Regions from separate parts of the Rhizobium sp. BK491 genome, predicted to be linked through region 4. Evidence: predicted binding sites of a transcription regulator. Region 4 holds the regulator's gene; each other region holds the start of a gene.
What was found. Region 4 encodes PhoB, which activates phosphate uptake and scavenging genes when phosphate is short. Its sites were predicted from a motif close to TGTCATNNANCTGTCAT; they were not measured.
Positions count from the first base shown of each region.

Region 1: the regulator PhoB is predicted to act here: its motif matches at 2,261-2,277, upstream of phnC (phosphonate ABC transporter ATP-binding protein).
Region 2: the regulator PhoB is predicted to act here: its motif matches at 2,977-2,993, upstream of FHX05_RS14665 (Orn/Lys/Arg decarboxylase N-terminal domain-containing protein).
Region 3: the regulator PhoB is predicted to act here: its motif matches at 1,426-1,442, upstream of FHX05_RS22460 (1-acyl-sn-glycerol-3-phosphate acyltransferase).

Region 1 is NZ_JACIAR010000002.1:42,116-47,332, reverse strand. Features, by position in the region: gene phnK (phosphonate C-P lyase system protein PhnK) at 1-212, shown strand, start outside; gene phnL (phosphonate C-P lyase system protein PhnL) at 222-929, shown strand; gene FHX05_RS08030 (DapH/DapD/GlmU-related protein) at 926-1,543, shown strand; gene FHX05_RS08025 (pyridoxamine 5'-phosphate oxidase family protein) at 1,635-2,189, shown strand; gene phnC (phosphonate ABC transporter ATP-binding protein) at 2,414-3,268, shown strand; gene phnD (phosphonate ABC transporter substrate-binding protein) at 3,364-4,275, shown strand; gene phnE (phosphonate ABC transporter, permease protein PhnE) at 4,342-5,217, shown strand, end outside.
Region 2 is NZ_JACIAR010000003.1:44,766-49,982, forward strand. Features, by position in the region: gene FHX05_RS14660 (GNAT family N-acetyltransferase) at 1-553, opposite strand, end outside; gene FHX05_RS14665 (Orn/Lys/Arg decarboxylase N-terminal domain-containing protein) at 575-2,932, opposite strand; gene FHX05_RS14670 (adenine deaminase C-terminal domain-containing protein) at 3,063-4,841, opposite strand; gene FHX05_RS14675 (LacI family DNA-binding transcriptional regulator) at 4,831-5,217, opposite strand, start outside.
Region 3 is NZ_JACIAR010000005.1:136,920-142,136, reverse strand. Features, by position in the region: gene FHX05_RS22470 (TraB/GumN family protein) at 1-173, opposite strand, end outside; gene FHX05_RS22465 (tyrosine recombinase XerC) at 304-1,239, opposite strand; gene FHX05_RS22460 (1-acyl-sn-glycerol-3-phosphate acyltransferase) at 1,486-2,430, shown strand; gene FHX05_RS22455 (AAA family ATPase) at 2,457-3,593, shown strand; gene FHX05_RS22450 (aromatic alcohol reductase) at 3,818-4,756, opposite strand; gene FHX05_RS22445 (helix-turn-helix domain-containing protein) at 4,859-5,217, shown strand, end outside.
Region 4 is NZ_JACIAR010000002.1:413,715-418,931, forward strand. Features, by position in the region: gene pstA (phosphate ABC transporter permease PstA) at 1-100, shown strand, start outside; gene pstB (phosphate ABC transporter ATP-binding protein PstB) at 115-930, shown strand; gene phoU (phosphate signaling complex protein PhoU) at 982-1,695, shown strand; gene phoB (phosphate regulon transcriptional regulator PhoB) at 1,727-2,410, shown strand; gene FHX05_RS09925 (GcrA family cell cycle regulator) at 2,500-3,036, opposite strand; gene FHX05_RS09930 (aspartate aminotransferase family protein) at 3,461-4,660, shown strand; gene argF (ornithine carbamoyltransferase) at 4,734-5,217, shown strand, end outside.

The sequences.
Region 1 (5,217 bases), 370 kb from region 4:
GCCTGCTCGATCTGGTGCGTGGCCTCGTCAACGATCTCGGCCTTTCGGCCATCATCGTCACGCACGATCTCGCGGTCGCCCGCCTCCTGTCGCATCGCATGATGGTGATGAAGGACGGACAGGTGATCGAACACGGTCTAACCGACCGGGTGCTCGACGATCCGCGCGAACCCTATACGCAACTGCTGGTCTCTTCGATCCTGCAGGTCTGAGGAACAAACATGGCAACCCCACTCGTCGTTTCCGAAGTCTTCAAAAGCTTCACCATGCATCTGCGCGACGGCATTCGTCTGCCCGTCGTCGCCGATGTCTCCTTCTCCGTCGCATCAGGCGAATGCGTCGTGCTCGGCGGCCCGTCCGGCATCGGCAAGAGCTCACTGCTGAAGATGATCTACGGCAATTATGCCGTTGATAGCGGCCAGATCCTTGTCACTCACCGGGACAGGATCGTCGATCTTGCAACCGCCGACCCGCGCACTGTGCTTGAGGTCCGTCGCCAGACCATGGGCTATGTCAGCCAGTTCCTGCGCACGGTGCCGCGCGTCGCCGCCATCGATGTCGTTGCCGAGCCGTTGCTGGCGCGCGGCGTGACCGTGGACGAGGCCAGGGCTAGGGCGGCCGAGCTGCTGGCACAGCTGAACCTGCCCGAAGAACTCTGGCAGCTGCCGCCCGCCACTTTCTCGGGCGGCGAACAGCAGCGCGTCAACATCGCCCGCGGCTTCATTACCGACCACGCCATCCTGCTGCTGGACGAGCCGACGGCGTCGCTCGATGCCCGCAACCGGGCCGTCGTCGTTGACATGATCGAGCAGAAGAAGGGAGCCGGCGTTGCCCTTCTCGGCATCTTCCATGACGAAGAAGTGCGCGAGGCCGTCGGCAGCCGCATTCTCGACGTCTCGCAGTTCTCGCCGCGGAAGGCCGCCGCATGAGCCGCCAACTGGGCGAGACGCCCTTCATCAGCCCTTCGGCGAGCGTCAATAATTCGACGCTCGGCCGCTATACCGAGGTCTCCGACCGCTGCCGTATCGATGAAGCCGAGATCGGCGACTATTCCTACATCATGCAGGATGGCGCGGTCTGGTGCGCGACGATCGGCAAGTTCGTCAACATTGCCGCCGCCGTGCGCATCAACGCTACCAATCATCCGACATGGCGCGCCACGCTGCACCATTTCACCTACCGCGCCGCCGACTACTGGCCGGATGCCGATATGGAGACGGATTTCTTCACCTGGCGGCGCGACAACCGCGTTGTCATCGGTCACGATGTCTGGATTGGCCACGGCGCGACCGTGCTGCCCGGCGTGACTGTCGGCAATGGTGCCGTCATCGGCGCCGGTGCCGTCGTTTCCAAGGACGTCGCGCCCTACACCATCGTCGGCGGTGTGCCGGCCAAGCTTATTCGCGAGCGTTTCACGCCCGAGGTCGGCGCGCGCATGGACAAGCTCTCATGGTGGGATTGGGATCACGATCGCCTGCGTACGGCGCTTGCGGATTTTCGCGCCCTTTCGGCGGAGGAATTTCTGGATCGCTACGCCGCCTAAGGACGCTTTCCGCCCAAGCCGGGCTTGCACGAGACCGGCGGCCGCTTCAGCCTCAGGCGATCTGTCTAGCCCGAATTAAGGAGGCCTCTTAATGGCAAAGCAATTTTCCAGCGTTGACGACCGGCTGCGCGATTTCATCGCGCGGCAGCATATCTTCTTCACGGCGTCCGCGACATCGGAATCCCGGGTCAATGTTTCGCCGCGCGAAACGTTATGCCTGCGCATCATCTCCCCGAATACCGCCATTTATCTCGACCGCACCGGCAGCGGCAACGAGACATCGGCCCACATGAAGGCCGACGGGCGGCTGACGATCATGTTCTGCGCCGTCGAAGGGCCGCCGATGATCCTGCGTCTCTACGGCCGCGGGCGGATCATCCATCGATCGACGCCCGAATATCGGGAATTGCTGCACGATCACTATGCGGGCGAAGAGCCGCTCGGCGCACGGCAGATCGTATGGCTGGACTTCGATCTCGTGCTGACCTCCTGCGGCTTCGGCGTACCGCTGTTTTCCTATGAGGGCGAGAGGCCGAGCCTCGACCAGTGGGCCAAAGCCAAGGGTCCTGATGGCATTGAAGAATATCGGCGCGAGAAGAATAGCTTCAGCATCGACGGCCTGCCGACAGGCATGTTTGACGGCTAAACTTAGCGGAAAGCCCTCAGCCGGCTAATCTTGCAAAAACGACGGGAATTGTAACAGCAGTTACATAAAACTGACATCGGAGCTTCATGAAGCGGGACTAATCGGTTGCCTTGTGATTGGCGCCGACCCCGTCGAAACTCCCTTCGAGGCAGGGGCATGCGCCCATTCTTAGCACCGGTACCGCTGAAATTTCTGCAGCCCGGCAGCCGCGAAAGGGAAGCACTATGTTCGAACTCAGGAATGTCTCGCGCCGGTTTGGAAACAAGCTCGCTGTCGATTCCGTGACTTTGGACATACCGCAAGGACAGATGGTCGGCGTCATCGGCCGTTCCGGCGCCGGCAAGTCTACCCTGCTGCGCATGATCAATCGCCTCGCCGATCCGAGTTCCGGTTCCATTCATTTCGCCGGCACCGAGGTCTCGAAGCTCAGCGGCCGCGCGTTGCGCAGCTGGCAGCGCGATTGCGCCATGATCTTCCAGCAGTTCAACCTCGTGCCGCGCCTCGACGTGCTCACCAACGTCATGCTCGGCCGGCTGAACCAGCGTTCGACGGTACTGAGCCTGCTGTCCGTCTTTTCCCGTGAGGAACGCATTGAAGCCATCGCGGCACTTGAGCGTCTCGGCATCGAGCAGACGGCCCTGCAGATGGCCGGCACGCTTTCGGGCGGCCAGCAGCAACGCGTCGCCATCGCCCGTGCCCTGATGCAGCAGCCGAAGATGATGCTGGCCGACGAGCCAATCGCCTCGCTCGATCCACTGAATGCCAAGATCGTCATGGATGCGCTGCGGGATATCAACGAGCGTGAAGGCATCACCGTCATCACAAACCTGCATACGCTGGATACGGCGCGCAATTACTGCGAACGCATCGTCGGCATGGCAGGCGGCAAGGTCGTGTTCGACGGCAAGCCGACCGATCTGACGGCAGCCGCCGTCAAGGAAATCTACGGCACCGATAAGGACGGCGCCGGCATCGATGAGACCATGACATCGACATCCATCAACATCGCCGATCCGGCCGCGCAAGCCGCGGCGACTGAATCTGCCGGCCCGCAACCGCTGGCACTGGCCGGTCTCTGAGAGGGACGGCCGGGATCGAAGGCCCGCGTCAAGGGCGCATTTCTTCTATCAGACCGAAGACATCCGGGGACACCGGTTAATCAGGAGACGAACCCATGTTGAAGAAAGCACTCTTTGCCGCTACGGCGCTCGTTGCGCTCGCAGTCGGCGCTGCTGCCAACGCAGCAGACCTCAAGGAATTCCGCATCGGCATTCTCGGCGGCGAAAACGAAGCCGACCGCCTGCGCAACTACGCCTGCCTTTCCGACCACCTGAAGAAGGAATTCGGTTTCGAGAAGGTTTCGCTGTTCCCGGCCGCCGACTATAACGGCGTTATCCAGGGCCTGCTCGGCGGCACGCTCGACTTCGCCGAACTCGGCGCTTCCGGCTACGCAGCCGTCGCCATCAAGGACCCGAAGGCCGTTACCCCGATCCTGACCACGCAGCAGACCGACGGCTCTACCGGCTACTACTCGATCGGCCTCGCCCTCAAGTCTTCCGGCATCAAGACGATCATGGACGCCAAGGGCAAGAAGCTCGGCTACGCCGACCCGGACTCCACCTCGGGCTACCTCGTTCCCCTCACGCAGATTCCGAAGACCACCGGCGTGCCGAACGACAAGTTCTTCGGCTCGACCCAGTTCAACGGCGGCCATGAAAACAACCTGCTCGCCGCCTATGACGGCAAGGTCGACGTCGCTGTCGACGATTCCTCGGGCGTTGGCGATTTCAAGGACGGCTTCACCTCCGGCACCTTCCGCAAGGAAGTCGACAAGGGCGCCGTAGATCCGAACAAGCTCGTCGAAGTATGGCGTTCGCCGCTGATCCCGAACGGCCCGCTCGTCGTTCGCAACGCTCTCGGCACCGAATGGCAGGCGAAGCTGACCGACTTCTTCATGAAGCTCCCGACGGCCGACGCCAAGTGCTTCAACGCCATCGAAGGCGGCGACTTCAAGGGCTACGTCAAGGTTACCCCGGACTTCTACAACGCCGTCATCGACGTTCGCAAGGCTGCCATCGGCGGCTGATCCGCATCCCGATAATTGGGCGGCCGGCAACGGCCGCCCTTTTGCTATTCACAGAGGCTTGACTTCATGACGATCGCCGATACGCACCCGAACATGCAGAGCGCGCCACAGAGCGCCAAGGAGATCGGCGACGCCTGGAGCAAGATGGTGGCCAAGCGCCGCCTCTACACCGGCATCGGCCTCGTGATCCTGCTCGTCGCCTTCGTCAGCTCCGTGCGCTTCGCCGACGAAAACAACGCCGGCCATTTCTTCGACCGCCTGCCGCATCTCTTCGATTTCCTGAGCTGGCTCATTCCGAAGGACTGGTCCGACGTCTATCGCGCGCTCTTCGACCTGCCGAGCCCGAACGGGGCCAATGGTGCCGGCGGTGAGGAGTTCAATTTCCCGCTCGGTCGCGTCTATGTCTGGGGCAATTTCTATATCCCTGAATATTTCGAGCTGATGATCATCACGATCAACGTAGCGCTGGTATCGACCATCATCGGCGTCGTCTTCGCCGTGCCTTTGAGCTTCTTCGCCGCCCGCAACATGTCGCCATCCAATCCGATTCGTCTGGTGACCAAGCGTATCATGGAACTTCTGCGGGCTTTTCCCGAGATCGTCATCGCCGGCTTGTTTTCGGCGATCCTGTCGATCGGTCCGATCGCCGCCATCATCGCCGTCGGCCTGCATACGATCGGCGCGCTCGGCAAGCTCTTCTACGAAGTGGTCGAGAACATCGACATGAAACCGGATGAGGGCATGCGCGCCGTCGGCGCGAGCTGGAGCGAGCGCGTGCGCTTCGCCGCCCTGCCGCAAGTGCTGCCGAACTTCATGTCCTACGCGCTGCTGCGTCTGGAGATCAATGTTCGCGCCTCCACCATCATTGGTGCTGTCGGCGGCGGCGGCATCGGCGAGGAGCTCAAACTTGCGATTTCACGCGGTTTCGGCGCCAAGACATTG
Region 2 (5,217 bases), on a different contig from region 4:
TCGACAGCGGCGGCGGAGGCGGCTGCGTGGTTGAGCCGGGACCGAGCGAGCGCTGGACCATCACGGTATCGGCCCAGCGGCCGTAACGATAGGCAACCGCCGGCAGCAGGCCGACGCGAACGAAGCCGAAGCGCTCGTGCAAGGCCAGCGACGCCGCGTTGTCGGCATCGATATAGCCGATCATCTGCCGGAAACCGGCCGCGGCACAGGCGTCGATCAGTCCGCGCATGAGCAGGCTCCCGACGCCTTGGCCAACATGGTCGTGATGCACATAGATCGAATGCTTGACGGTATAGCGATAGGCCGGACGCTTGCGGAACAGCACCACATAGGCATAGCCGACGACCTTCTCACCCTCGATCGCAACGACATGCGGGAAGCGTTTGTCCTTCAAATTCTTGCGCCGTTCGCGCAGATCGTCCGGCTGCGGCGTATCGCTATCATCAACTCCGGCCTCGACGCCGCGGTGAATATGGCGGCGATAGATTGCCAGCATGGCATCGACGTCGCTCTCCCGGGACGGGCGAACGATGATTGTTTTATCCTGCTTCATGTCCGAACCTGAATTCCAAGCCTATTCCGCGACGACGTAGGTATAGAGCCGGATTTTGCCGGCTGCATCAATCTCGCGATAGAGGCCTTGAATCTCCACCTCGAAACCGGGGAAGGTGTTGAAGCAGGTTTCAAACATCTTGAGATAGTCGATCATGGGCTTTGCCTGCTCCGTCAGGCGCTCGCCCGGCACGATGGTCGCAATCCCCGGAGGATAGACGACGAAGGGCGTCGTTGCGATGCGGCCGGCAATGGCGTCGATCGGCAGATAGTCGACATCGTTGCGAACAAGGCAACGTGCGGCATCGTGCGGCGACATGGCGATCGGCGGCAGGTGTTCGGCGGAAAACTGCTTTGTCTGCAGCGCGCTGACATCGGCCTGGCGGAAGAAATTGTGCATCTCAGCGCAAAGATCGCGCAGGCGCACGCCCGCATAACGGCCCGGACGGCGGCGATAGAATTCCGGAATTGCCTCTTCCAGCAGCGCATTGTCGTCATGAAGCTTCTTGAAGGCGACAAGGCCGCTGATCAACGTACCGGCCTTGCTGGCTTCGACACCGGGGGTGAGGAGGAAGAGCAGCGAATTGAGATCGTTCTTTTCCGCGACGATACGGTTTTCACGCAGATATTGCGCGACCACCGGCGCCGGTATGCCGTGTTCCGTGTATTTCCCCGTCCGACGATCAAAGCCCGGTGTCAGCAGGGTAAGCTTGTTCGGGTCCGTCATGGCAAAACCCGGTTCCATGCCGGAAAAGCCGTGCCATGCCGCATCGGGCGTCAAGTGCCAGAAGGCGGGATTGGTGGCGAGTTGGTCGGTCGCGACGCTTTCCCACGACACGTCATGCACTGCGCCTGGGCTCGATACATCCGGGATCGCAACGCGGTCTGGCACGAAAGGCTCGAAGAACCAACGGCGTTCGGGACGATGCTCCTTCTCCTCGAATTCGCGACGCACGGCGCGGATTTTCTTGCGCAGCTCGATGCCGAGGCGGATCGTGTCGTCCCAAAGCACTTCGCCCGAGCGGCCCTTCATCATTTGCGCGCCGACGTCGAGCGAGGCAAACAGCGGATAGAAGGGCGATGTCGAGGCGTGCTGCATGAAGCTTTCGTTGAAGCGTCGGTGCTCCACGCGGCGCTTCTGGCCGGTGATGTGCCTATCCTTCATGTGGATCTGGGAAGCCTGTGAGAAGCTTGCCAGCTGCTTATGGGTGGATTGCGTGGCGATGATGCCCGGCGCATCCGGGCCGAGGTCGGAAAGACCCATGGCAAAGCGCCCGGCATAAAGCGGATGGAACTTCATGAAGCCGGCCCAGGCCTCGTCGAAAAGGATGTAATCGCAGAGATGGCCAATCCGTTTGAGAATCATCTCGGCATTGTGGATGGTGCCGTCATAGGTGCACTGTTCCACGACCGCGACGCGGAACGGGCGAGGCTTCTTGTAGGCCTCCGGATCTTTCACCAGCGGATGGGTGCGGATGCGCTCGCGCAGCGCGTCCTCGTCCATTTCAGCGAAATCCATGGGACCGATCAGGCCATAAAGATTGCGTCTGGTCGGCAAATAGACCGGAATGCCGCCCGAGATCATCAGGGCGCCGTGATGGGCGGCCTTGTGATTGTTGCGATCGAACAGCACGAGATCGCCATCGGTGACGAGGGCTGATAGGGCGACCTTGTTTGACGTGGAGGTGCCGTTGAGCACGAAATAGGTCTTTTCGGCGCCGAAAATCTTGGCCGCTTCCTTTTGCGCGGCAAGCGCTGGCCCCTCGTGGGTCAGGAGGTCACCGAGGTCGAGCACGGAATTGTCGAGGTCGTCGCGGAAGACCGCCTCGCCCAGATGCTCCATGAACACGCGGCCGATGGGGCTGCGGCTATAGAAGATGCCGCCATTGTGCCCCGGGCAGGTCCAGAGGTGATTGCCTTCCTCGGCATAATCGACCAACGCGCCGAAGAAAGGCGTCTTCAGCGTCTCGGCATATTGCTTGAGCCGGCTGATGAGGCTCTTGGCGATAAAGGCGGGCGTTTCTTCCGACAAGAAAACATAGCCGTCGATAAAATCGAGGACTTCGACCGGCACATCTTCGAAGCGTTTGCGCCGGATCAGCAGGATAATGGGGAATTCGAGGCCGCGGCGGCGCATGAGGTTGATGAGGGAGGCCGTCTTGCCCTCCAGACCCTTCTTGCCCCAGTCGACCAACATGCAGCCGATGGCAGCATCGGTCTGTACGGCGATCTCGGCGTCTTCGAGATTGCGCGCACGCACCACCTCGAAACCGGAGCGTTCGATCTCCTCGACGATCTGATTGTAGCGGGCACCCTCCAGATCCTCATTGTCAAAGGTTGGCGTCGCGAACAGAAAGTTGAAACGTCTGAAATAATCCATCTGGGTACCCGCTCCTGATTTGGCATGAGGTGTCGGCGTATTTCATGACATGGATGTGACAGAATAGAGGACGTCCACTGCGGTTCGGATGTTCTCCTAAATCGGCAATATTACCGTTTGGCCGGTGACCTCAGTTTCGGCTTGTAGCCAGAAGCGGTCTGATGTCCCGGGTGGTTCCGTCGGTCAGCCCGAGATCGGTGACGTGCGGGCCGGGATTGCAGGCAAGGCTTGCTCCGACGATTGCCTTGAAGGTGCGAATGGGCGGCATCCAGTCAGCGATCGCATCGGCTGCCGCGCGCAGCCTGGCGAAATCATCGGCCACGTCCTTTGCGGGCGCATCCGACAGCAAGCCGCAGACGGGCAGGGGAAGCACAGCGGTGACTTTGCCATCGGCCGCCGTTGCCATGCCGCCGCCAGCCTCGATGACGGCATTGGCTGCCGCAGCCATGTCCGCGGGGTCGCGGCCGAAGACGGTAAGATTATGGCTGTCATGCGATATCGTCGTCGCAAGCGCGCCGCGCCAATGGCCCCAGTCTTCCAAGATGCCGATCACGGGCGTCGGCTCTTTTCTGCCATGGCGGTGGATGACGGCCATCAGGAGCATGTGATCAGGCAGAATGAGCTTGCCGTCTTCGACCTTGACGTCTGCTTCTCCCCATTTCGTGAACCGTGGGCTGACCACGGTGTTCACCCTTGCCTCAGTCATACCTGGCAGGGTGATGGTAAAATCGGTGGCGGAAAGTTTCTCAAGCTTTACGGTGTCGCGATAGGCATCCGAGGACACGCCCTTGCCGCTTCCAATAAGATTGCCGTCTCTGGCTACTTCACGCCCCGATGCATAGACGCGGTCGACCACGATCCTTTCCAGATCGGAGAGGATGACGATGTCGGCGCGGCGGCCGGGCGCGACCAACCCCAGATCATAACGGTTCAACCACATGGCGGCGTTGAGCGTGGCGGCGCGGACGGCATCGACCGGCTTCATGCCGTAGCCTATGAGGCGCCTCAGAACCGATGACATCGCGCCGTCATTCACGAGATCGTCGGGGAAGACGTCATCGGTGCAGATTGTCAGCGTTTGCGGCAGATGAGGCAGCTTTTTCAGAGCCTCGATCACGCCGGGCAGGACATAGTCGTGGGAACCGCGTAGCTCGACGGCAAGGCCCGCCCGCAATTTCGCCAGCAAGTCCTCGCCTGAGGTGAGTTCGTGATCGGATTGGATGCCTGCGGCAATAAAGGCCTGCAATTCCGCGCCTTCGAGGCCGCGGGCATGACCGCAGACGCGCTTGCCGCTCGCAAGTCCGGCTTCGACGATACTGCGCATCGGCTCGCTTCGCTCAAGGACGCCGCGCATGTTCATTACTTCGGCGACGCCGGAAATCTCCGGCCAGCTCAGCATGGTCGACATTTCGCCCGAGCGGAACTCCGCGCCGGCAAGTTCCAGGCCGGGCGCCGAAGGCACGCAGGACGGCGCCAGTGTCAGGAAGCGCAGCGGCAATTGCCGTGTCTCCTCAAGCGCCCAGCGAATACCATCGAGGCCAGCGACATTGCCGATTTCATGCGGGTCCCAGCAGACCGTCGTCGTGCCCTGGGGAACGACCGCTTCGGCATATCGCCTCGGCGTCACCATCGAGCTTTCGACGTGCATATGCGTGTCGATAAATCCGGGCGTGATGAATCGTTCCGTAGCGTCGATGGTCTGCTTTGCGTCCCTCCTTGTCCCCGAGGCGTGGACGCTTGCGATCAAGGGGCCAACAAGCCCGATATCGGCCGGTCTCATTTCCGAAGTCCCAACATCGACGAGCGTTCCGCCGGTGATGAGCATATCGAACGGCTCAAGCCCCAACGCCGACCGCACGGCACGATCGCGCAGCTCAGACGAATTGAGGTCGTGGGGTTCATTCGGCATGTCTGCCTCCCTTGGCAAAGGCGGATGGGCGCGCGGTGGATTGCCTCAAGACAAGTTCCGTTGGAAATATTCGGCTGGTATCAGTTTCTCCGGCAACGAAGGCAAGCGCGTGGTTCGCCACCGTTTCCAGATCCTGTCGAACTGTCGTGAGCGGCGGGGAGGCGATTTGAGCCCACATCAGATCATCGAAGCCGGTGAGCGACATGTCTTCCGGAATGCTGCAGCCTCTGTCTCTGGCCGCGATGGCAAAGCCGATGGCAAGAGCGTCATAGGCGGCGGCGCAGGCTGTAAAATGTCGTAGATCGAGCTCGCGTCCGAGGGCGCTGCCGGCTTCAAAAGTCGCATCGCTGTATCGTAATGCCGGTTCGACGCCGGC
Region 3 (5,217 bases), on a different contig from region 4:
TCGCCACCGCTATCAGACGCCGTCTGGTTGGCATGGGCAGGCTGCAGCGCCAGCATGGTTGCGATCAGAAGGATCGCCAACGCGAGAGGAACGGCAGTGGCAAGCCAAAGCAGTATATCGCCGAGCGTCGGCTTCATCGACCGCATCGTCTTGGACGCAAGGGCAGAAATCATCAAAATCTTCCGTTCGCAGAGAGCATGACCGCTAACGCCCGAAAGCGGTTTTCAGGGGGCATGCCGAGACATGGTCCTGCTTTACGCGAACGAGACGGAAATTCCCTTAACGCGAGAGGTTAATCTTTCCTTATGCGCGCGGGTGGGCGCGGTCGTAGACCTCGAGCAGGCGTGAGGAATCGACGCCGGTATAGACCTGCGTCGTCGAAAGGCTGGCGTGACCGAGCAGTTCCTGAATGGTGCGCAGATCACCGCCGCCGGCCAGGAGATGGGTCGCAAACGAATGGCGAAGTGCGTGCGGTGTTGCCGTATCCGGCAGCCCGAAGGCGCTGCGCAGTTTTTGCATGCCGTGCTGGATGATGCCCGGCTGCAGCTTGCCGCCGCGCGCGCCGCGAAAGAGGGCGTCATCGGCTTCGAGATGATAGGGACAGAGCTTGCGATATTGATCGACCGCTTGCGTGACGATCAGCAGCAGCGGCACCAGCCGGGTCTTGTTGCCCTTACCGGTAATGCGCAGCGAGGTTGCGCCCGGCGGAAAATCCTGCGGCTTCAGATCCAGCGCCTCGGAAATGCGTAGCCCGCAGCCATAGAGCAAGGTCAGCACGGCGGCATCGCGCGCGGCGATCCAGGGTTCCTCGTGCAGCTGCGCCTCGTCACTGACGACGGTAATCGCCTGCTTGTCGGAAAGCGGCTTCGGAAGCGATTTCGGCTGTTTCGGCGAGCGCACGGCGGCAGCCCCCGCGGCATTCACTAGGCCCTTCTTTTCGAGATAGCGCAAGAGCGAGCGAAGCCCGGCAAGATTGCGCCCGAGCGAACGCGCGCCCGCGCCGTCCTTGCGGCGGGCGGCAAGGAACGCGCGAAAATCGGCGGGGCGGAGCGCATGAATATCCTCGATCGTCGCCGGACCGCCGAGATGGCCGGTGAGGAAGGTCAGGAATTGCCGCGTATCGCGTTCATAGGCATTCAGCGTATGGGCGGCGAGCCGCCGCTCCTGGCCAAGTGCTTCGAGCCAGCGGTTGCGTTCCGCCATCAACCTGGAGTCGGCGATAACAAGCAATTCGTTCAGTGGAAAACCCCTTGAAATTCAGATCGCATCTGCCACTTTGAAGGAAGGAAGGTTATGGAATCGCTAATTTTCCCGCTGCTTCCGGTGCGTTTTCCCTTCGTGCCGCGGGGCGCATCTGGACTTCAATGAAACTGCATATGGCTCGGTCCGGATCTCGGATGGTTCACCTTCCATATGCGAGGCGCTTGTCATGCTTCGATCATATTCGATTGCGATAGAATATATCCCAACCATTCAGGATACTTCATGGCACGCCGCGGTTCGATAACTGCACTCGGGCAGATTGCGGAAGCAATCGCTTTGGTGTCCCAGGGACAGCCAGGACATATCGTCGATACGTTGATCGCAGAGCGCGGGCAGAAGATCGTCCGAAACCCGCTCTGGCCACTCATGCGCCCCTTTCTCTACACGCTGCTGCGCTACAACAAGGCAATCGAATTCGCCGATGATGTCGCCAAGCTTTCGGGCTTCCAGTGCTTCGAATATATGAGCGATCTGCTGCGGCTCGATATCGGCGTCACCCATGCCGACCGCATTCCGGCTAAGGGCGGCTTCATTCTCGTCAGCAATCATCCCACAGGCATTGCCGACGGCGTCGCCGTCTTCGATCTTCTGAAGTCGCGCCGGCCGGACATGATGATCTTTGCCAATCGCGATGCGGTGCGGGTCAACCCGCGCTTCGCCGAAATGATCATTCCGGTGGAGTGGCGCGAGGAATATAAGAGCAAGCTAAAGACGCGCGAGACGCTGCAGCTGACCAACCGCGCCGTTGCCGATGGCAAGGTGACGGTGCTCTTTCCGTCCGGCCGCATCGCCTACTGGGGGAACGGCAAGCTGAACGAGCGTCCATGGAAGACCTCGGCCGTGGGCTTGGCGCGCAAATACAATCTGCCGATCCTGCCGGTGCATCTGACGGCCCGCAATTCCGGCCTGTTCTACTGGTTCGCCAAATGGTCGACCGAGCTGCGCGACATGACGGTCTTCCACGAGCTGCTCAACAAGCGCGGCGACCGGTTTGATTTCCTCGTCGGCAATCTCATCCCGGTCGAGCATCTGGACGGCGACGTCAACGAAGTGACGAAGGCACTGGAGAGGCACACCGTCTTCGACCTTGCGGCTGATGGCAATGCAACCTTCGCGCCGCTTGTTCCTCCGAACGAGGATGAGACCCTGCTTTCGCATTCTCTTTAATATAGGAATCGGCTAAACCCTCGGGCATGCAGCTTCGCTCGATGTTTGCCCGGAATTATCGCTCCCTGCGCTCGATCCGCATGGATCTTTCCGATGTCAATCTGTTCATCGGCGAGAATGGGGTGGGCAAGTCCAATCTCTATCGCTCTCTGCAACTCGTGCAGGCTGCCGTTCGCGGCAGGCTGGCGCATGAGATTTCCAGTGAAGGCGGCATGTTCTCGGCTATGTGGTCGGGCAAGCGGCGTTCGCATGAGTCCGCCCGCATCCGCTTCGATGTCGAGCTGCTCGATATGGAACGGGCGGCGACCTTTCGCTACTGGATCGAAGCGGGCATGCGACCACCCTGTGCCTCCGCCGGATTTCCGTTGGAGCCGCAAGTCAAGGCCGAGGAGCTTTCCGTCGAGACCGGGCGGCGGCCGGTGACGATGATGAAGCGCAAGGGACCAGGCATTTCCGTGCGCGGCGAGAGCGGTCGCATGCAGGCGCATCCCGAAAACGCCCTGACCTCCGAAACGGCGATCGCGCTTTTGAGTGATGCCGGTCATTTTCCGGAGATCGGCACTTTTCGGCGCGCCATCGATGCCTGGCGATTCTACCACGGCTTCCGCACCGATCGCGGCTCGCCGCTGCGCGCGCCTTGCCTTGCCGTCACCTCTCCTATGCTGGATGAGGACGGCGCCAACATCGCCGCCGTTTTCGCGACCCTTGTCCATACGCGCGAAGATACCGTCGAGCTGGACCGGGTTCTTGCCGCAGCGCTCGGCGGTGCCCGGCTCGTGGTGCCGGAGCCACAGGAAACGGCGGATTTCGGCCTGATGCTGCCCGAGTTTCCCAACCGTGTTTTCCAGCCGCGCGAGCTTTCCGATGGCCAGATCCGGTTCCTCGGTCTCGCCGCCGCCTTGATGTCCTACCGCCTGCCGCCGCTGATCGCGCTGAACGAGCCGGAGGCGAGCCTGCATCCGGATATGCTGCCGCCGCTGGCAGACATGATTGCTGAGGCCGCAAAGACCAGCCAGATCTGGATCGTCACCCATTCAGAACGTCTGGCGGAGGCCGTTCGCGAGCGCTGCGGCGCCCGGCCGCGCCGGGTGATCCGTGAGGATGGCTCCACCTGGATCGACGGCATGCGGCTAACCGGCGAGATTGATGATGAGGATGAATAGCGGCGATCCGATTTCGTCCCCTTCCAAACTTATGCGTCCGCAGCGATCATATCGGCAAGCGGCGACGGCATATTCATATGAACAGCCCGGCGTGGTCATATACCTCGCCGGGCCGCATCGTTCTAGAGCGGTTCACTTTTCACGGAATCTCTGAGCCGCTCCATCTCTTTATTGTCTCGCAATTCCGGACGGAAAACCGCTGCGCACTTTTCCTGGAATTGCTCTTAGGAGCGAAGGTTTTCTCTGATCCACTCTTCAGCGGTCGTAACCTTTATGCCATGTCGCTCATTGAAGCTGCCGCGCTTCGGCCATGCCACGCCTTTGCCCTCGGCAAAGACCGCCCGATATTTCTTGATATGGTTATCTGGGTCCTGTGCAAGTTCCGACTTGAGCTGAGGCACTGTCCATTCCGCTTTCGTAAACGGCCGCCCAAGCACGGTCTGAAGTGTGTCGGCAACCTGGCCGTAGGTCACGCTGTCGCCAGCAAGATAGACAATCTCGTTGCGGATCATTGGCCGAGCGAAGACCACCTCGGCGGTCAACGCACCAATATCGTCAGGAGTCGTCAGCGTAACTTCCGTATCCAGGCTGCCCAGCGCGTTGACGACGTTCTTTTCGAGATCGACGACCTCGAAGATCGGTTCAAATAAGAAGCTGGTGAACATTCCCGTAGAGATCACCACCCAGTCGGTCTTGTCTTGCGCGCGCAGAAGGTCACGCACGTCGATCTGGGCATCGAACAGGTCCTGCGGGCTGCCACGACCGATGACGTCGAAGTCGACGCCAAACTGCCACGGAAAATAGCGCTTCAGGTTCGCTTCAAGTGCAGCTTTCGCAAGTTTCATTGGTGTGTTTTGACCAGCGGAAAAGCCCGCACAACCGATCACGGTATCAAAACGTGCGAAGATCGCTGCGAGTTCACTTATTGTTGCGCTAAGGATGTCGCCAGGGACGATCTCGATCCCCAGTTCGCGTATCTCGGAGACATCACGCTGCTTTGCCGGGTCGGTCGACTCAACGGTCGCCGCCCGCAAGAGGACGCTGACGGCTGTACCCGAATGATCCTTGGCCTTACGCGCCAGATCGCGTAGTACAGGCATACCAAGCTCTCCGGCACCAATGACCAGGATCGACTGTCCTTCTGTTGTTTGCGTGGAGTTCATTTTGGAAATCCTTTCTACTCTCACCGTTCGTGGGAACGGGTAAATGGCATCTCTCAGAAAGGATCGTAAGAAGGTACACGCGTGATACCGTAGGGCAGAAAGATGACGAGAGACGAAATCCTGAGCTATTCTCAAGCGGTCTGCGATGGTCTTCGCGAGGATGATGACGGGGTAAGACGCGAAGTTCTGACCCATGCAGGGAATAGATGGTCGCTGGGCGTCATCCATACCTTGGGCGTCTATGGTAGACTGCGCCATGCGGATATCGGACGAAGAATGCATGGTGTTACCCAGAGGATGCTGACACGCACGCTACGACAACTTGAGAGAGATGGGCTGGTCACACGCCATGACCTGGTGGAGATGCCGCCACGCGTGGAATACGAGCTTACCGAGTTGGGAATGGGGCTCCTGATCCGCATGATCCCGCTTTGGACATGGGTCGTTGAAAACTCGGATCA
Region 4 (5,217 bases):
CGAAAGAACGTCCGGCGCCATCATCGTCCTGCTCTTCTTCCTCGTCGCGATGAACATCGGTGCCATCCTGCTGCGCCGCCGCTTCGAGCGGCGCTGGTAAGGGAGGGCCGGGGAATGAACATGATGACGGAAGCCGCAAGCGAAAGAGCCTTGGCCAAGAAGATGACCACGATCCCTTACAAGATGATCGGCCAGGACGTTTCTGTGTTCTACGGCGACAAGCGGGCGCTCTTCGACGTCAATCTGAAGATCCGCGCCAATACCGTCACGGCTTTGATCGGCCCTTCCGGTTGCGGCAAGTCCACCTTCCTGCGCTGCCTCAACCGCATGAACGATACGATCGAGACCTGCCGGGTCACCGGCAAAATCACGCTCGACGATCAGGATGTCTACGACGACAGCATCGACGTGGTGGAGTTGCGCGCCCGCGTCGGCATGGTCTTCCAGAAGCCCAACCCGTTCCCAAAGTCCATCTTTGAGAACGTCGCCTACGGCCCGCGCATCCATGGCCTGCATCGCTCAAAGGCCGATCTCGAGCATATCGTCGAGACCAGCCTGCAGAAGGCCGGTCTCTGGGGCGAGGTCAAGGATCGGCTCCATGATGCCGGCACGAGTCTATCGGGCGGTCAGCAGCAGCGTCTGTGCATCGCCCGCGCCGTCGCGGTCAGTCCGGAGGTCATCCTGATGGACGAGCCATGCTCGGCGCTCGATCCGATCGCGACCGCCAAGGTCGAGGATCTCATCCACGAGCTGCGGGAGAATTTCACCATCGTCATCGTGACGCATTCCATGCAGCAGGCAGCCCGCGTCTCGCAGCGTACCGCAATGTTCCATCTCGGCCATCTGGTCGAGGAGAACGACACCGATAAGATGTTCACCAATCCCGACGATTTCCGCACGCAGGATTACATCATGGGCCGTTTTGGTTGATGATGTCAGGCGCGCGGCTCATTTCACACAGTTCACCTTGAGGATAGAAAAATGGTCTCCACTCACATTCTCTCTGCCTATGACGAAGACCTGAAGTTCCTGACGCGCCGCATTGCTGAAATGGGCGGCCTGGCAGAGCAGATGGTTAGCGACAGCGTACGCGCGCTGGTCAATAGCGACGCTGCCCTGGCCCAGAAGGTCATCTCCGACGACGTCGTTCTCGACCATGCCGAGCGCGAAGTCGGCGACAAGGCGATCGTTACCATCGCCCGCCGTCAGCCGATGGCGGCGGACCTGCGTGAAATCATGGGCTCGATCCGCATCGCATCCGATCTGGAGCGCGTCGGCGATCTCGGCAAGAACACCGCAAAGCGCGTCATCGCCGTCCAGGGCACCGGTGTCCCGCGCCGTCTCGCCCGCGGCATCGAGCATCTCTCCGAACTGGCGCTGAGCCAGCTCAAGGAAGTTCTGGATGTCTACGCGACCCGCTCGCCGGACAAGGCCGTATCGATCCGCGAACGCGACGAGGAAATCGACGCCATGTACACCTCGCTCTTTCGCGAGATGCTGACCTACATGATGGAAGATCCGCGCAACATCACCACCTGCACGCATCTTCTCTTCTGCGCCAAGAACATCGAGCGCATCGGCGACCATGCCACCAACATCGCCGAGACGATCTATTACATGGCGACGGGCGCGCAGCCGGAAGGCGAGCGCCCGAAGGACGATACCGCCAATACCGTCGGCGCAGTGACCGAATAATCCGAAAGCGAAGAAAGGAGACCATAGGCGCATGGTTCCGAGAGTTGCTGTTGTAGAAGACGAGGAAGCGCTCAGCGTTCTGCTGCGCTACAATCTTGAGGCCGAAGGCTTCGAGGTAGACACGATCCTCAGAGGCGATGAGGCCGAGCTGCGTCTCCAGGAGCGCATCCCCGATCTCCTGATCCTCGACTGGATGCTGCCCGGCGTATCGGGCATCGAGCTCTGCCGCCGGCTGCGTATGCGGCCGGAGACGGAGCGCCTGCCGATCATCATGCTGACGGCCCGCGGCGAGGAAAGCGAGCGCGTGCGCGGGCTTTCGACCGGCGCGGACGATTATGTCGTCAAGCCGTTCTCTACGCCGGAGCTGATGGCTCGCGTCAAGGCGATGCTGCGGCGTGCCCGCCCGGAGGTTCTCTCCACAGTGCTGCGTTGCGGCGATATCGAGCTGGATCGCGAAACCCATCGCGTCCACCGCAAGAGCCGCGAAGTGCGGCTGGGGCCGACGGAATTCCGCCTGCTGGAGTTCCTGATGTCCTCGCCGGGCCGGGTCTTCTCGCGTTCGCAGCTGCTCGACGGCGTATGGGGTCACGATATCTACGTCGACGAACGCACGGTCGACGTCCATGTCGGCCGCCTGCGCAAGGCGCTCAATTTCTCCAATATGCAGGATGTCATTCGCACCGTTCGCGGCGCGGGCTACTCCATGGAGGCCTGAACGGCGATACCCGATCAGGCATCAACATAGCGGCGGAAACAGAAAACGGGCCTCAAGGGCCCGTTTCTTTATCTTAGTCATCAAGCCTCTCAGCCACGCGGCTGGGCCGGCCTACGCCGCTCATGCACCGGCTGGTAGGCCAGGCGCTGATGGTAGGTGCAGTAAGGCGATGAATCTGGGCTCTCGTTGCCGCAGAAATGGAAATCGTCCTTCAGCGGATCGCCGACCGGCCACTTGCAGGTGCGCTCCGTCAGTTCCGTCAGGCCGAGGCGGCGGGAGATCGGAACGACGACGTTCGATGCCGGGCGATACTGGATTTCGTTGACGGAATCGATCTCGATCTCTTCCTTCAGCATGGTTGCGCCCTGCTGGCGGGCAACCACCGTGCGGGTAGCAACGCGCGATCCGTAGGTCGCAGCGCGAGGTGCCGCTGCGCTGCGCTTCGGCGTGCGCGCTGCGGTTGTCGCGCCGCCCGCCTTCGCTCGGCCGGGGAGGTTCAGGCGATGCACCTTGCCGATGACGGCATTACGGCTCACGCCACCGAGCTGCGCAGCGATCTGGCTGGCGCTCAACCCTTCGGACCATAGCTTTTTCAGCTTCTCGACGCGTTCGTCTGTCCAATTCATGCCCTGTCTCCGCTGTCGCGTTTCCGATGGCAGAATCCCTCACCATTGCCTCGCATGGTATCGAGGCGCGAAACGCTCTAAAATTGTGGTGACTAGTTCCGCCGCATGCAGTCTAGCAATTGGTTTTTAACCTAGTGTGAGGCTGACTCCGTGACAAGAGTCGCGGGAATCTTGAGGAATCGATTTCGAGGTTTTCCCCAACTTGCTGTCCGGGCGTGGCATTTCTGCCATAGGCGCCGCCCGACGCATCTCTTTTGCCGGCAAGCGTTTTCTCGCACCTGCTAAAACGGCAGTTTTGTTGACATCGCGGTGCAAAACATCAATAGTGCCCAAGCCGCCGCAAGGCGGCATTTTTGATTTTTTCGGACCCGTTTCATCAAATGGAAGCGATCGGTCCTTAAAGTTGTGATCAGGAGATATGGCCATGGCCGAGACCACGCCGCTTTACGACACCTACTTGCGCGCTCCGCTGCGGTTCGAGCGAGGCGAGGGCGTCTGGCTGGTCACTGAGAATGGCGAACGCTACCTCGATTTCGCAGCCGGCGTCGCGGTCAATTCGCTCGGTCATGCTCATCCCCATCTTGTCGCCGAGCTGAAGGCGCAGGCCGACAAGGTCTGGCACCTGTCCAACCTCTATGAGGTGCCCGGCCAGGAGAAGCTGTCGAAGCGGCTGACGGAAGTGACCTTCGCCGACAAGGTTTTCTTCACCAATTCGGGCGCGGAGGCGCTGGAGTGCGCCATCAAGACTGCGCGGCGCTATCAATTCGCCAAGGGACATCCCGAGAAGTTCCATATCATCACCTTCGAAGGCGCCTTCCACGGCCGCACCATCGCAACGATCGCCGCCGGTGGCCAGGAAAAATATATCGAAGGTTTCGGCCCGAAGGCACCGGGCTTCGACCAGGTGCCCTTCGGTGATCTCGACGCCGTCCGCGCTGCCATTACCGATGCGACGGGCGCTATCCTGATAGAGCCGGTGCAGGGCGAGGGCGGTATCCGCCCGGCGACAAACGAATTCCTGCGCGGGCTGCGGGAGATCTGCGATGAGCACGGCCTGCTTTTGATCCTCGACGAAGTACAGTGTGGTGTCGGCCGTACCGGCAAGCTCTTTGCCCATGAATGGTCCGGTATCAAGCCTGACATCATGGCGGTCGCCAAGGGTATCGGCGGCGGTTTCCCGCTCGGTGCGTGCCTTGCGACGGCGGAAGCCGCTTCCGGCATGAAGGCCGGCACGCATGGCTCGACCTATGGCGGCAATCCGCTTGCCATGGCAGTCGGCAATGCGGTTCTCGATATCGTGCTTGCCGAAGGCTTCCTGCAGCATGTGCGCGATGTCTCGCTGGTCTTCCGCCAGGGGCTCGCCTCGCTCAAGGATCGTTTTCCTGACATCATCGAGGACGTTCGCGGTGAAGGCCTGATGCTCGGCATCAAAGCGGCCATTCCGCAGGCGGAACTGCTGCAGGCGATCCGTGCCGAGCATCTGCTCGGCGTTCCGGCCGGCGACAACGTCATCCGCCTGCTGCCGCCGCTGGTCGTCACTGCCGAGGAAGCACGCGAAGGTCTCGCCCGCCTGGAGCGCGCCGCCGAGCGCGCGCGCGCTGCCCGCACCAAGAAATCGGCTTGAATTCAACGCCCGCTGTCGGGGCGTTCCTGCCCCACGCGGGCGTTATTGTTTTTTCTGGAGCACAGGTAAGGACATGGCTTCTCCGAAACACTTTCTCGATCTCTCTGCCGTTCCGGCTGCCGATTTGCGCAACATCATCGATGACGCGATCGTCCGAAAGAGCGCGCAGAAGGCCGGCACGGCCGACAGGCCGCTTGCCGGCAAGATGCTGGCGATGATCTTCGAGAAGCCGTCCACCCGAACCCGTGTCTCCTTCGATGTCGGCATGCGGCAGCTCGGCGGCGAGACGCTGTTCCTCTCCGGCACCGAAATGCAGCTTGGCCGCGCCGAGACGATCGGCGATACGGCGAAAGTGCTGTCGCGCTATGTCGATGCGATCATGATCCGCACCACCGATCATTCCCGCCTGTTGGAGCTGGCGGAACATGCGACCGTTCCGGTCATCAATGCGCTGACCGACGATACGCACCCCTGCCAGATCATGGCCGATATCATGACCTTCGAAGAGCATCGCGGCCCGATCAAGGGCAAGACGCTTGCCTGGACGGGCGACGGCA